DNA from 2 places in the Pantoea sp. C1E2 genome. Region 2 is predicted to be linked to the other one. Evidence: predicted binding sites of a transcription regulator. Region 2 holds the regulator's gene; the other holds the start of a gene.
What was found. The regulator PurR, encoded in region 2, represses purine synthesis genes. The targets are predictions, from matches to a motif close to CANGCAAACGTTTGCNTG.

Region 1: the regulator PurR is predicted to act here: its motif matches at 4,031-4,048, upstream of purH (bifunctional phosphoribosylaminoimidazolecarboxamide formyltransferase/IMP cyclohydrolase).

Annotation. Positions count from the first base shown of each region.
Region 1 covers NZ_JBSZHT010000002.1:536,629-544,320, forward strand. The annotation lists gene hupA (nucleoid-associated protein HU-alpha) at 1-228, shown strand, start outside; gene ACXI0A_RS02725 (DUF1481 domain-containing protein) at 298-963, shown strand; gene purD (phosphoribosylamine--glycine ligase) at 1,005-2,285, opposite strand; gene purH (bifunctional phosphoribosylaminoimidazolecarboxamide formyltransferase/IMP cyclohydrolase) at 2,305-3,894, opposite strand; rRNA gene ACXI0A_RS02740 (16S ribosomal RNA) at 4,522-6,063, shown strand; tRNA gene ACXI0A_RS02745 (tRNA-Glu) at 6,153-6,227, shown strand; rRNA gene ACXI0A_RS02750 (23S ribosomal RNA) at 6,442-7,692, shown strand, end outside.
Region 2 covers NZ_JBSZHT010000002.1:2,144,757-2,152,448, reverse strand. The annotation lists gene ACXI0A_RS10530 (TetR family transcriptional regulator C-terminal domain-containing protein) at 1-224, shown strand, start outside; gene nemA (N-ethylmaleimide reductase) at 275-1,372, shown strand; gene gloA (lactoylglutathione lyase) at 1,482-1,889, shown strand; gene rnt (ribonuclease T) at 1,998-2,666, shown strand; gene ACXI0A_RS10510 (Grx4 family monothiol glutaredoxin) at 2,737-3,072, opposite strand; gene ACXI0A_RS10505 (C40 family peptidase) at 3,437-4,225, shown strand; gene cydH (cytochrome bd-I oxidase subunit CydH) at 4,311-4,400, opposite strand; gene purR (HTH-type transcriptional repressor PurR) at 4,675-5,700, shown strand; gene punR (DNA-binding transcriptional activator PunR) at 5,697-6,608, opposite strand; gene punC (purine nucleoside transporter PunC) at 6,717-7,692, shown strand, end outside.

The sequences.
Region 1 (7,692 bases), 1.6 Mb from region 2:
CTGTCAAAAACCCAGGCTAAAGCTGCGCTGGAATCTACCCTGGCTGCGATCACTGAGTCTCTGAAAGAAGGTGATGCTGTACAACTGGTTGGTTTTGGTACTTTTAAAGTGAACCACCGCGCTGAGCGTACCGGTCGCAACCCACAGACTGGCAACGAGATCAAAATCGCTGCAGCTAACGTGCCAGCGTTCGTCTCTGGTAAAGCTCTGAAAGACGCAGTTAAGTAAGTTTTCCGCATCGCGGTTTAAGCTTTAAAAGAGGGGCGACATCGCCCCTTTTTGTTATCGGGGCCTGTCATGCTGAACACGATTACTCAGCGCGTCTGCGCCCTGTTACTCGGTGCGCTACTCGCGGGCTGTAGTTCCACTCACGATCTTCCTGCCTTTACGGCGAGCGGTTATCTGGCCGATCGCGGCACTGTGCGCATCTGGCGTAAGAACAGTGATCATCAAGCTGTCCATCTGCGTACCGTTTATACCCCCTTCAATGGCGATGCCATGGAAACCACTGACTACAACTGGCAGCAGAACAAACTGATCAGCGTTGAGCGCAGTGTGGCAGGCGAGCAACCGGATGATGTGACGTTACGCTTCGACCATCTCGGTAATCTCAACTTCATGCAACGCCAGCTGGCGGGGCGTCGCGAAGCGGTGAGTGGTGACACGGTGGAACTCTACCGGTTTGATGCACAACGTATGCTGGAGCAAAGTAATGCATTGCTAAGTGGCCGAGTATTGCTGAAGCAGGGACATTGGCTGGGAGCAACACAGATACGCGACTGTGATGGCAAAGTAGTTAATGCACCGTTTGATAGCGGAATGATTGCCACGTTATCCCAGCAGCAGCGAAGCCAGCCACAACCGTTAATGGTGTCGTGGTTGGAGGCGCCTGAAGGCGTGCAGTTGCTGCGGGCGACGCCAGAGGATGAATGCAGCTGGCAGCCGAAAGAGAGTGATTTCTGAAGCGGAAAAAATTAAGGGGCACTCAGAGTGCCCCTTGTTGATTACTTGCGGTTAATCGCGCGGTAACCAATATCCTTGCGGCAGAAGCTGCCTTCCCAGGAAATATGCTTAGCCAGCGCATAAGCATTCTTCTGCGCGGCTGCCACATCTTCACCCAGTGCGGTCACGCACAGCACGCGCCCACCGTTAGTCACCACCACATCATCTTTCATCGTGGTGCCCGCATGGAACACTTTGCCATCCGGCACTTCTTCCAGTGGCAGGCCGTGGATCTGGTCGCCGGTATTGTAATCCGCCGGATAACCGCCTGCAGCCAGCACGACACCCAGTGACGGACGTGGATCCCACTGCGAGGTTTGTTGATCCAGTTTGCCATCCACCGCGGACAGACAAAGCTCAACCAGATCTGATTGCAGACGCATCATGATCGGCTGGGTTTCTGGATCGCCAAATCGGCAGTTGAATTCGATCACTTTCGGCTGACCAGCTTTATCGATCATCAGACCGGCATAAAGGAAACCGGTATAGGTGTTGCCTTCCGCTTTCATACCATTGACGGTTGGCCAGATAATCTGATCCATCACTCGCTGGTGGATCTCATCCGTTACCACCGGGGCAGGTGAGTAAGCGCCCATGCCGCCGGTGTTTGGACCGGTATCGCCATCGCCAACACGCTTATGATCCTGGCTGGTGGCCATTGGCAACACGTTGTCGCCATCTACCATTACGATGAAGCTGGCTTCTTCGCCGTCGAGGAACTCTTCAATGACAATTCGATGGCCTGCATCGCCGAAAGCGTTGCCTGCCAGCATGTCCTGCACGGCGGCTTCCGCTTCAGCCAGTTCCATCGCCACGATAACGCCTTTGCCCGCTGCTAAACCGTCAGCTTTAATGACGATCGGTGCGCCTTTCTCGCGCAGGTAAGCCAGGGCGGGTTCGACCTCGGTAAAGTTCTGGTATTCAGCGGTAGGGATCTGCTGGCGCGCCAGGAAATCTTTGGTGAAGGCTTTTGATCCTTCCAGCTGTGCAGCCGCCTGGGTTGGGCCAAAGATTTTCAGGCCGGCAGCGCGGAACGCATCGACCACGCCAATCACCAGCGGCGCTTCCGGGCCGACGATGGTCAGATCGATATTCTCTTGCTGAGCAAACGCCAACAGGGCAGGCACGTCGGTTGGGCTGATCGCTACATTTTGCAATGCGGGCTCCAGTGCGGTACCAGCGTTACCCGGAGCCACAAAGACGGTCTCAGCTAAAGGAGACTGTGCCGCTTTCCATGCCAGCGCGTGTTCACGTCCGCCATTACCAATCACTAAAATTTTCATCTATTACAGCTCCAGGCTATTAATGGCGGAAGTGACGCATGTCGGTGAAGATCATCGCAATGCCGTGTTCATCAGCGGCGGCAATCACTTCATCATCACGGATAGAACCACCTGGTTGAATCACACAGCTGATACCCACGGCAGCAGCCGCGTCGATACCATCGCGGAACGGGAAGAAAGCATCAGATGCCATAGCAGAACCTTTTACTTCTAAACCTTCATCACCTGCTTTAATACCGGCAATTTTGGCAGAGTAAACACGGCTCATCTGGCCCGCGCCAATGCCGATAGTCATGTTGTCACGTGCATAGACAATCGCATTGGACTTCACGAACTTGGCCACTTTCCAGCAGAACAGCGCATCACGTAATTCCTGCTCGCTTGGCTGGCGCTTAGTCACCACTCGTAACTGGCTGGCATCAACCATGCCCAGATCGCGATCCTGCACCAGTACGCCACCGTTCACACGTTTGAAATCCAGTGCGGCGACTCGACCCTGCCACTGACCGCACACCAGTACGCGTACGTTTTGTTTCGCTGCGGTGACTTTCAATGCCGCTTCGCTAGCGGAAGGGGCGATGATCACTTCCACGAACTGACGGCTAATGATTGCCTGTGCAGTGGCTTCGTCTAATTCACGGTTGAAAGCTATGATGCCGCCGAAAGCTGAGGTTGGGTCGGTTTTGTAAGCGCGCTCGTAGGCATCCAGAATCGAACCGCCCACTGCTACGCCGCACGGGTTGGCGTGTTTCACAATCACGCAAGCCGCTTCATCAAACTCTTTCACACACTCAAGCGCAGCATCGGTATCGGCGATGTTGTTGTAAGAGAGTGCTTTGCCCTGAACCTGCTGTGCAGTAGCAACAGAAGCTTCCGCCACATTCTCTTCTATATAGAAGGCAGCGTCCTGATGGCTGTTCTCGCCGTAGCGCATATCCTGCTTCTTAATGAAGTTGAGATTCAGCGTACGAGGGAAACGGCCGGCAGGCTCTTTGCTGTCAGTGTGGTAAGCCGGCACCAGGCTACCGAAGTAATTGGCAATCATGCTGTCATACGCTGCGGTGTGTTCGAAGGCTTTGATCGCCAGATCGAAACGGGTGTCCAGAGTCAGGGAGTTTTCGTTGGCGTCCAGCTCGGCGATGATGGCCTCGTAGTCGCTGCTCTTCACCACAATAGCCACGTCTTTGTGGTTCTTGGCGGCGGAGCGCACCATGGTTGGGCCACCGATATCGATATTCTCTACCGCGTCTGCCAGTGAGCAGTCGGGTTTAGCGACGGTCTGGGCGAAGGGATAGAGGTTAACCACCACCATGTCGATTGGGCTGATAGCGTGCTCAGACATGATCGCATCATCGGTGCCGCGACGGCCCAAAATACCGCCATGCACTTTCGGGTGCAGCGTTTTGACGCGTCCATCCATCATTTCCGGGAAACCGGTGTAGTCAGAAACTTCAGTGACGGGCAGGCCCGCATCTGCCAGCAGGCGAGCAGTACCACCTGTGGAGAGCAGCTCAACACCACGACTGGAGAGTGCCTGAGCAAATTCGAGGATACCGGCTTTATCAGAAACACTGAGCAGAGCGCGGCGTACTGGACGACGTTGTTGCATGGTGGTTTTATCCCTTGGCTTTGTTTCGCATAAATAAGAGCGTTACATCAAGCTTAGCGTTTCTTTCTATATAGAAGAGAGCGCTTGCTTCATGTAACGCCCCAAAAGGGGCATCCTTGACGTCGCCGGGCATTGTAGCGAAAACGTTTGCGTGATGCTCGCCTAAATTCATCTACGCCGATGAATGTGGATAACACTGTGTGTAAGTGGGTATAAGGCGGGGTTTTGCTGTGGAATGCAGCGAACGGTTGTTTTTATTGAATTTAGCGGTTGCGCGCTGCGAACAACTCCCTATAATGCGCATCCATCGAGACGGCACAACGGTTTACGGAGTGCGGTGTTGACAGGAAGCTTCAATAAGAACTTCCGCCAGATGAAAAACGCTGAAAAAAGTGTTTGACTCTGAAGGAGGAAAGCGTAATATACGCCACCTCGCAACAGCAGCTTAAGGCGCTGATTGCACCGCTCTTTAACAATTTATCAGACAATCTGTGTGGGCACTCGCAGGATTGATATCAGCGTCTCCGGACGTAAAAAATATCAAGTCTCACGAGTGAACACATAATGAAATTCATTATGACGTTTTACAGATGAGCATCGCTGAACTTGTTTCAGCAAATCAAACTTAAATTGAAGAGTTTGATCATGGCTCAGATTGAACGCTGGCGGCAGGCCTAACACATGCAAGTCGAACGGTAGCACAGAGGAGCTTGCTCCTTGGGTGACGAGTGGCGGACGGGTGAGTAATGTCTGGGAAACTGCCCGATGGAGGGGGATAACTACTGGAAACGGTAGCTAATACCGCATAACGTCTTCGGACCAAAGTGGGGGACCTTCGGGCCTCACACCATCGGATGTGCCCAGATGGGATTAGCTAGTAGGTGGGGTAATGGCTCACCTAGGCGACGATCCCTAGCTGGTCTGAGAGGATGACCAGCCACACTGGAACTGAGACACGGTCCAGACTCCTACGGGAGGCAGCAGTGGGGAATATTGCACAATGGGCGCAAGCCTGATGCAGCCATGCCGCGTGTATGAAGAAGGCCTTCGGGTTGTAAAGTACTTTCAGTGGGGAGGAAGGCGTTAAGGTTAATAACCTTGGCGATTGACGTTACCCGCAGAAGAAGCACCGGCTAACTCCGTGCCAGCAGCCGCGGTAATACGGAGGGTGCAAGCGTTAATCGGAATTACTGGGCGTAAAGCGCACGCAGGCGGTCTGTCAAGTCGGATGTGAAATCCCCGGGCTCAACCTGGGAACTGCATTCGAAACTGGCAGGCTAGAGTCTTGTAGAGGGGGGTAGAATTCCAGGTGTAGCGGTGAAATGCGTAGAGATCTGGAGGAATACCGGTGGCGAAGGCGGCCCCCTGGACAAAGACTGACGCTCAGGTGCGAAAGCGTGGGGAGCAAACAGGATTAGATACCCTGGTAGTCCACGCCGTAAACGATGTCGACTTGGAGGTTGTTCCCTTGAGGAGTGGCTTCCGGAGCTAACGCGTTAAGTCGACCGCCTGGGGAGTACGGCCGCAAGGTTAAAACTCAAATGAATTGACGGGGGCCCGCACAAGCGGTGGAGCATGTGGTTTAATTCGATGCAACGCGAAGAACCTTACCTACTCTTGACATCCAGAGAACTTAGCAGAGATGCTTTGGTGCCTTCGGGAACTCTGAGACAGGTGCTGCATGGCTGTCGTCAGCTCGTGTTGTGAAATGTTGGGTTAAGTCCCGCAACGAGCGCAACCCTTATCCTTTGTTGCCAGCGGTTCGGCCGGGAACTCAAAGGAGACTGCCAGTGATAAACTGGAGGAAGGTGGGGATGACGTCAAGTCATCATGGCCCTTACGAGTAGGGCTACACACGTGCTACAATGGCGCATACAAAGAGAAGCGACCTCGCGAGAGCAAGCGGACCTCATAAAGTGCGTCGTAGTCCGGATCGGAGTCTGCAACTCGACTCCGTGAAGTCGGAATCGCTAGTAATCGTAGATCAGAATGCTACGGTGAATACGTTCCCGGGCCTTGTACACACCGCCCGTCACACCATGGGAGTGGGTTGCAAAAGAAGTAGGTAGCTTAACCTTCGGGAGGGCGCTTACCACTTTGTGATTCATGACTGGGGTGAAGTCGTAACAAGGTAACCGTAGGGGAACCTGCGGTTGGATCACCTCCTTACCTGAAGATACCTTCCCGCGCAGTGCTCACACAGATTGTCTGATAGAAAAGTAATGAGCAAGACGGCTGCGAAGTCGTGACACTATCGTGTCCCCTTCGTCTAGCGGTTAGGACTCCGCCCTTTCACGGCGGCAACAGGGGTTCGAATCCCCTAGGGGACGCCACTTGCTTGGTGACAGGTGAAAGGTGTCTCCACGAAATATCTCAAAACTGACGGTAACGTCGAGTTTGAGATATTGCTCTTTAACAATCCGGAACAAGCTGAAAATTGAAACGACACGTCGCGTTCATTCTCCGTAATAAGAATGAATAAACGATGTGTTCGAGTCTCTCAAATGCTTGCAGTCTGCAGCGTTGTAAAACGCCTGTGGGTTGTGAGGTTAAGCGACTAAGCGTACACGGTGGATGCCCTGGCAGTCAGAGGCGATGAAGGACGTGCTAATCTGCGTAAAGCGTCGGTAAGGTGATATGAACCGCTACAGCCGACGATGTCCGAATGGGGAAACCCGGTGCACTCTGTGCATCATCGCAACATGAATACATAGTGTTGCGAGGCGAACCTGGGGAACTGAAACATCTAAGTACCCAGAGGAAAAGAAATCAACCGAGATTCCCCCAGTAGCGGCGAGCGAACGGGGAACAGCCCAGAACCTGAATCAGTTTGTGCATTAGTGGAAGCGTCTGGAAAGTCGCAGGGTACAGGGTGATACTCCCGTACACAAAAATGCACTTACTGTGAGTTCGAAGAGTAGGGCGGGACACGTGGTATCCTGTCTGAATATGGGGGGACCATCCTCCAAGGCTAAATACTCCTGACTGACCGATAGTGAACCAGTACCGTGAGGGAAAGGCGAAAAGAACCCCGGCGAGGGGAGTGAAACAGAACCTGAAACCGTGTACGTACAAGCAGTGGGAGCCTCTTTTATGGGGTGACTGCGTACCTTTTGTATAATGGGTCAGCGACTTATATTCTGTAGCAAGGTTAACCGTATAGGGGAGCCGCAGGGAAACCGAGTCTTAACTGGGCGTTAAGTTGCAGGGTATAGACCCGAAACCCGGTGATCTAGCCATGGGCAGGTTGAAGGTTGGGTAACACTAACTGGAGGACCGAACCGACTAATGTTGAAAAATTAGCGGATGACTTGTGGCTGGGGGTGAAAGGCCAATCAAACCGGGAGATAGCTGGTTCTCCCCGAAAGCTATTTAGGTAGCGCCTCGTGAACTCATCTTCGGGGGTAGAGCACTGTTTCGGCTAGGGGGCCATCCCGGCTTACCAACCCGATGCAAACTGCGAATACCGAAGAATGTTATCACGGGAGACACACGGCGGGTGCTAACGTCCGTCGTGAAGAGGGAAACAACCCAGACCGCCAGCTAAGGTCCCAAAGTCATGGTTAAGTGGGAAACGATGTGGGAAGGCACAGACAGCCAGGATGTTGGCTTAGAAGCAGCCATCATTTAAAGAAAGCGTAATAGCTCACTGGTCGAGTCGGCCTGCGCGGAAGATGTAACGGGGCTAAACCATGCACCGAAGCTGCGGCAGCGACGCGTATGCGTTGTTGGGTAGGGGAGCGTTCTGTAAGCCGTTGAAGGTGGCCTGTGAGGGTTGCTGGAGGTATCAGAAGTGCG
Region 2 (7,692 bases):
ATGCTTTACAACACGGTGCCAGCGCCATGATCGCGGCTTATGCACGCTGTCTGAGCGAAGTCGCCGCGGAGCAGACACTGCCGTATGGGCAAACGCCAGAGCAACTGGCTCAGCGCTGTTACCTGTTGTGGCTAGGTGCCAGTTTGCAAAGCAAGATTTCACGAGAGTCAGGCCCGATTAGCCTGGCACTTGAAACCATTGAACAGTGGTTAAATGACCACTGATTTTTAAAAACCGTAGTTTCTAGACGACCGGTCTACTTATAGGAGTCATCATGGCGAGTAAACAGTTGTTCTCCCCACTCAAAGTGGGCGCGATTACCGTACCTAACCGCGTATTCATGGCGCCGCTGACGCGTCTGCGCAGCATTGAGCCAGGCGACATCCCGACTCCGCTGATGGCGGAATATTATCAGCAGCGTGCCAGCGCCGGTCTGATCATTACTGAAGCAACGCAGATCTCTTTCCAGGCGAAAGGTTATGCTGGCGCACCGGGTTTGCATACTCAGCAGCAAATCGCCGCGTGGAAAGTGATCAACGAAAGCATTCACGCTGCGAAAGGTCACAGCGCCGTGCAACTGTGGCACACCGGCCGCATTTCGCATAATAGCGTTCAGCCGGAAGGCAAAGCGCCCGTTTCACCTTCTGCTATCGCCGCTGGAACGCGTACCTCACTGCGTGCTGAAGATGGCACCGTTTACCGTGAAGACACCTCACTGCCGCGTGAACTGAGCGTGGCGGAAATTCAGCAGATTGTAAAAGATTTCGGTCAGGCCGCGGCGAACGCGCGTGAAGCCGATTTCGACCTGCTGGAACTGCATTCTGCTCATGGCTACCTGATGCACCAGTTCCTGGCGCCCGCTTCCAACCAGCGCACCGATGAATACGGCGGCTCAATCGAGAAGCGTGGTCGTTTCGCGCTGGAAGTGGTGGATGCGGCGATTGCTAACTGGTCTGCCGATCGTATCGGCATTCGTATCTCGCCAATCGGAGCCTTCCAGAATCTGGAAAATGGTGCCGATGAAGAAGCTGCCGCGCTGTGGTACATCTCCGAGCTGGGCCAACGTGGTCTCGCGTATCTGCACCTGTCTGAGCCAGACTGGGCCGGTGGCCAGCCTTACAGCGACGCTTTCCGTGAAAAAGTGCGTGCGCTGTTCCCAGGCGTGATCATCGGTGCGGGCGCTTATAGCGTTGAGAAAGCTGACGACCTGATCGCCCGCGGCTTGATCGATGCTGTGGCGTTTGGCCGCGACTTTATTGCTAACCCGGATCTGGTTGAGCGTCTGCAGCAAGATGCACCGCTAAATCCACAGCGCCCGGAAAGTTTCTACGGCGGCGGCGCTGAAGGCTACACTGATTACCCAAGCCTGTAAGAATCAAGCTGCCGCACCGGATGTGCGGCAGTGCTGTTTCTTCAGGGCATTAACTGGCTATACTTGCTAGTCTTTGTCATTCCCTGATGACTTTTCAAAAGAGGATGTTATGCGTTTACTTCACACCATGTTACGCGTTGGCGATCTGCAACGTTCTATCGATTTTTATACCCGCGTGCTAGGCATGCGCGTACTGCGTCAGAGCGAAAACACCGAATACAAATACACCCTGGCTTTCGTGGGTTACACCGAAGAGAGTGAAGGTGCAGTGATTGAACTGACCTACAACTGGGGCGTGGATAAGTACGACCTCGGTAATGCTTATGGTCACATTGCGTTGGGCGTCGATAACGTCGCAGAGACCTGTGAGCGCATCCGCAGTGTCGGTGGCAACGTGACGCGTGAAGCCGGTCCGGTTAAAGGCGGCAGCACCATTATTGCGTTTGTCGAAGATCCCGATGGCTATAAAATCGAACTGATCGAAAACAAACACGCTGGTCACGGCCTCGGTCACTGATGCCGTTAGTCAGTCTGCTAATTTGCAGGCTGACTTCCCTCTCCTGCTGCACCCTCCTGTAATTTTTGCCATAATGCGCGCTGCCCCATTTCTTGCTATGAGATCCTGATGTCTGAATCGAACGCCTTAAACGCTCTTCATCAACGCTTCCGTGGTTTTTATCCAGTGGTTATTGACGTCGAAACCGCCGGCTTTAACGCGCAAACCGATGCACTGCTGGAAATTGCGGCCACCACGCTCAAAATGGATGAGGACGGTTGGTTACACCGTGATGAAACCCTGCACTTTCACGTTGAACCGTTTGAAGGCGCGATCCTTAATCCTGCAGCGCTGGCGTTTACCGGTATCGATCCCACCAATCCTTTGCGCGGCGCGGTGAGCGAATACGAAGCCCTGCATGCCATTTTCAAGATGGTGCGTAAAGGCACAAAAGATCATGGCTGTAATCGCGCGATTATCGTGGCGCACAATGCCACTTTCGATTTGAACTTTGTGATGGCCGCCGCCGAGCGTGCCAGCCTGAAGCGTAATCCCTTCCATCCGTTTGCCACTTTTGATACTGCGGCGCTGAGCGGTTTGGTGTTGGGACAGACGGTTTTGGCAAAAGCCTGCAAAGCTGCGGGGATGGAGTTTGATAGCACGCAGGCGCACTCTGCGCTGTACGACACCGAGCAAACGGCCACGCTGTTCTGCGAGCTGGTGAATCGCTGGAAACGTCTGGGGGGTTGGCCACTGGCTTTCAATGAAGAGCAGACTGAAGACGACGCCTCTGCCTGATGGGCTGAAGGGCTGGCTGATTGCCGGATGAGTACGCAAAGAAAAGGCCGACATTTGTCGGCCTTCGCAATTATTCCGCTTCTTTATACTTCTCAGCGGTTTCTTTCACCAGCGGCTGCAATTCGCCACGCTGGAACATCTCAACGATGATGTCGCAACCGCCGACCAGCTCACCATCAACCCACAGTTGCGGGAAGGTTGGCCAGTTAGCAAATTTCGGCATTTCAGCACGGATATCCGGGTTCTGCAGGATATCGACATACGCGAAGCGCTCACCACAGGCAGAAAGCGCCTGCACAGCTTGTGCAGAGAAACCGCAGCTTGGCAGTTTCGGGGAACCTTTCATGTATAACAGAATCGGGTTTTCTGCGATCTGGCGCTGAATTTTTTCAACAGTACTCATTATTGCCTTCCTTAATCCTTCACTTCGTGTTTGTTTATTGTAGCGACTTCAGCCCCACACTGAAAACGGGATTTTGCGTTACCGACCTGCTGATCGCCATGTTTGTTAAGTTCAAACAGGATAGATAACATTTCCCTATCATTAATAAGCATGAACAAATTAATAATTAGCAATAATTTCGCTGCGTTAAACAGCTGAAATCGCTCAATTTAGCGACATTATCCACCTGGTAACAGATTAATAGAAAAAGGCCTTACCTTTTAGAAAAAAAGTGGATTAGAATTGCTTCGGCGCTGATCGTTGATCAGATTTCTCTTACTCTGCCGCAGCCTGCTTTTTGCCAGACTGCTTAACCTGTAACCGGACTATGCGTTTACTGATTACGCTTTTCATACTGGCTTTTGCGCAACTGTTTTTTAACGTGGCTTCTGCTTCCCAGCATGCCCCGATTAATGCCAGTTTGCATAATGCCGAGAAAAAAAGTGCGCGCGAAGATGAGCGCCGCAAGCGACGCCCGGTTAAAACAACGGCTAAAAAGTCTCGCCTGACGACTACCGTGCAGAAACTCAAGCTGAAAAAGCAGACTAAGACCGAAACCGCCTTAAACAAAACCAGCCGCAAAAAATCCCTGCTTAAATCGCCATCGAAAAAGTATGGCCATCAACGCCTCGCGAAAAAGTCTGCTGATGTGGATGATGAAGTTCAGGGGCTGACCGGCATCAAGATGAGCAAAACCCACCGTCTGCGCTATCAGAAAGCTCGTGAAACCGCCATGACGAAGCTGATGGGACAGTTGGGTAAACCTTATCAGTGGGGCGGCACTTCCCCACACACCGGTTTCGATTGCAGTGGTCTGGTGTGGTATGCCTATAAAGATCTCGTGAAATACAAATTCCCGCGCACGGCGAATGAGATGTATCACCTGCACGATGCCTCGCCCATTAAGCGCGAGCTGCTGGAAAAAGGGGATTTGGTGTTCTTCCGCATTAATAACCGCGGGACGGCCGATCATGTTGGCGTCTACCTCGGCAACGGTAAATTTATACAGTCACCCCGTACTGGTAAAGACATTCAGATTAGCGCATTAGGCGAAGACTACTGGCAGAAACACTATGTGGGTGCGCGCCGTATGATGACACCAAAAACCATTCGCTAGTTGTTGCGCAACATTCTGTGGCATTGGCCACAAAAAAAGCCGGACGCTTAATCAGTGCCGGCTTTTTTTATTGATGCGTTTTGTATTAATGAAGAATGGCTGTAAAGCTAAACGCAATAATCATCAACAGTGCGCCAACCGTGGTCATTAGCGCCAGCTTTAGATCTGTACTCATCACTACTCCTTAGTCACACATTTATTAGGGTTAAAACAATTTTCGCACAGCGGTGGGCAAAAATCTCGTCTTATCCGCGTTGGCTTGCTAGAATCGCCGCCTTTCGTTGCGCAACTGATTTTGCGCATGCTGTATTTACAGCCTGCTGAAGTGATTTTCCCTGCCTGAAACGGCAGATTTGCCCCCCATTTTAGGGCGTAAAACCCTTCGCAGACGCAAACGTTTAACAATATACTTATCAGTGAGTTGTGATAAGCCGGGGAGTACCTTTTTCATGGCAACAATTAAAGATGTAGCGAAACGCGCTGGGGTATCCACCACCACCGTTTCGCATGTCATCAACAAAACGCGTTTTGTCGCAGAAGAAACGCGTAACGCCGTATGGGAAGCGATTAAAGAACTACACTATTCGCCGAGCGCCGTTGCGCGCAGTTTGAAGGTGAATCACACCAAAACGCTGGGACTGTTAGCCACGTCCAGCGAAGCGCCCTATTTTGCCGAAATCATCGAAGCGGTTGAAAACCACTGTTTTGAACGCGGCTACACCTTGATTCTGGGTAACGCGCATAACGATCTGCAAAAGCAGCGTGCTTACCTCTCAATGATGGCGCAAAAGCGCGTTGATGGTCTGTTGGTGATGTGCTCTGAGTATCCTGCCGATCTGCTGCAGATGCTGGAAGAGAACCGCAATATTCCGATGGTGGTCATGGACTGGGGCGCCTCGCGTGGCGACTTCACCGATACCGTGCAGGATAACGCCTTCCAGGGCGGTTATCTGGCCGGACGCTACCTTATCGAGCGTGGCCACCGAGATATCGGTGCGATTCCGGGTCAGATGGAACGCAACACGGGCGGCGGTCGTCATGCAGGCTTTCTGCAGGCGATGAGCGAAGCCGGCGTAACTGTGCGTCCGGAGTGGGTGGTTCAGGGCGACTTCGAGCCAGAATCGGGTTATCAGGCGATGCAGCAAATTCTCAATCAGAAGCAGCGTCCGACTGCCGTGTTCTGCGGTGGCGATATCATGGCGATGGGCGCGATATGTGCCGCCGATGAGATGGGACTGCGCGTGCCGCAGGATATCTCCGTCATTGGCTATGATAACGTGCGCAACGCCCGTTATTTCACCCCTGCGCTCACCACAGTCCACCAACCGAAAGCGGAGTTGGGCAAAAAGGCCCTCGAAATGCTGCTGGATCGCATCACCAGCAAGCGCGAAGAGCCACAGACCATTGAGGTGCAGCCAACATTGATTGAGCGACGTTCCGTGGGGGACGGTCCGTTCCGCGATTACCGCCGTTAAGGCTGATTTTCGCTGAGCCATTCGTGGTTCAGCGTTTCCGCATCGCCGAGATAAGCGAGTAACCACGCCAGCGCCGGTGACGCGCGCTGTTCTGACCAACTGACGCAGCAGGGACTTTCCGGAAACGGCTGCGGCAGTGATAGCTCAACCAACGCCCCCCTATCAAGTAATGGCCGCGCCAGGTGGCCCGGCACCATCCCCACGCACAGTCCCGCCTGTAAACAATCCATCCCCGTTTCCCACTCTGGCACCACCAGACGTCGCTGATTATCCAGCGTCCAGGTCATGCGTCTTGGCAATGCGCGAGACGTATCTTCCAGCACCAGTGATGGCCAGGCACGCAGCGCCTCTTCATTGAGATCGCTATGCGCCGCCAGGGGATGGCCGGGACTGACCACACAACGCCAGTTGAGGGCGCCCATATCCTGAAATGCAAAACGGCCACCCACCGGAATCGCCTGAGTGGCGCCAATCGCCACATCAACACGCCCGTCGGCCAGGGCATCCCATACACCGTTAAACACTTCGTAGCTGATGATCAATTCCATGTCCGGAAAATGACGGTAGAAGTCCTTCACCAGCTGCCGGGTACGCTGTGGTTTTACAATGCAATCCACGGCAATACTGAGCTGTCCACGCCAGCCATTCGCCAGTTGCTGACACTGTCTGCGTGTTGCCAGCATTTTTTTGATAACAGATCGCCCTTCACGTACAAAATGCTCGCCCGCCGGGGTTAAAACCACCTCACGGTGCTGACGTTCAAACAATGGCACCGCCAACCAGGTTTCCAACTGGCGCACCGTATAGCTTATGGCAGAGGGCACGCGATGTAACTCCTGCGCCGCCGCACTAAAACTGCCATTGCGCGCGACCGCATCAACCACTTCCAGCGCATATTCAGACCACATATTTTAGCCTTCAAAAATTTTAACAGCACTGCGCAAATATTAGCGTTTCACAAAGAATGACGCACTCTTTTACACTCCCCGGCGTTCAATCTGCCAATGAGAAACACTATGTTGTCGTCAAAAGGATTTATGCCCTATCTTGCCGTGCTCAGCATGCTCGGCTTCCTCGCCACGGATATGTATCTGCCTGCTTTTGGAGATATGCAGCGTGACTTTGCCACCGCGCCGGGCACCATTAGCGCCAGCCTCAGTCTTTTTCTCGGTGGATTTGCCTGCGCACAGGTATTTTGGGGGCCGCTGTCAGACCGCTTTGGACGTAAACCGATTTTATTGGCAGGTTTAACGATTTTTGCCTTGGGTTGCCTCGGGATGTTGTGGGTGACCGACGTTAACATGATGCTGGCACTGCGCTTTGTGCAGGCTGTGGGCGTGTGTGCCGCCGCCGTAAGCTGGCAGGCGCTGGTAGTCGATCGCTACCCCAAAGCCCAGGCCAACAAAGTTTTCGCCACCATTATGCCGCTGGTTGCCCTATCCCCCGCTCTGGCACCTCTACTGGGCGCGTGGCTGATGGGTCATTTCCACTGGCGTAGCATCTTTATCGCGCTGACAATTATCACCGTGCTGCTGATCATCGGTACATTTCAGCTTGCCGCGCCTAAAAAAACCAAAGCTGATAATACGCCGCAACCCGGCTGGCTGAATTTGCTCACCACGCGCATCTACAGCGGTAACGTGCTGATTTACTCCGCCTGTTCCGCCAGTTTCTTTGCCTGGCTAACCGGTTCGCCGTTTATTCTGGCTTCTGCGGGTTTAACTCCCGCCGATATTGGTCTGAGCTACATTCCACAAACTATTGCGTTTCTGATTGGTGGCTTTAGTTGCCGTGCGATGCTGAGCCGATATCAGGGATCACAGTTGCTGCCGTGGTTGTTGGTGCTGTATAGCCTGAGTATTTTGAGTCTGTTTGTTGTCGCGATGATGCCCGCGCCTTCTTTGATTGCACTGCTGCTGCCTTTCTGCGGTATGGCACTGTCTAATGGCGCCATCTATCCGATTGTCGTTTCCAGCGCCTTAGCGCCTTTCC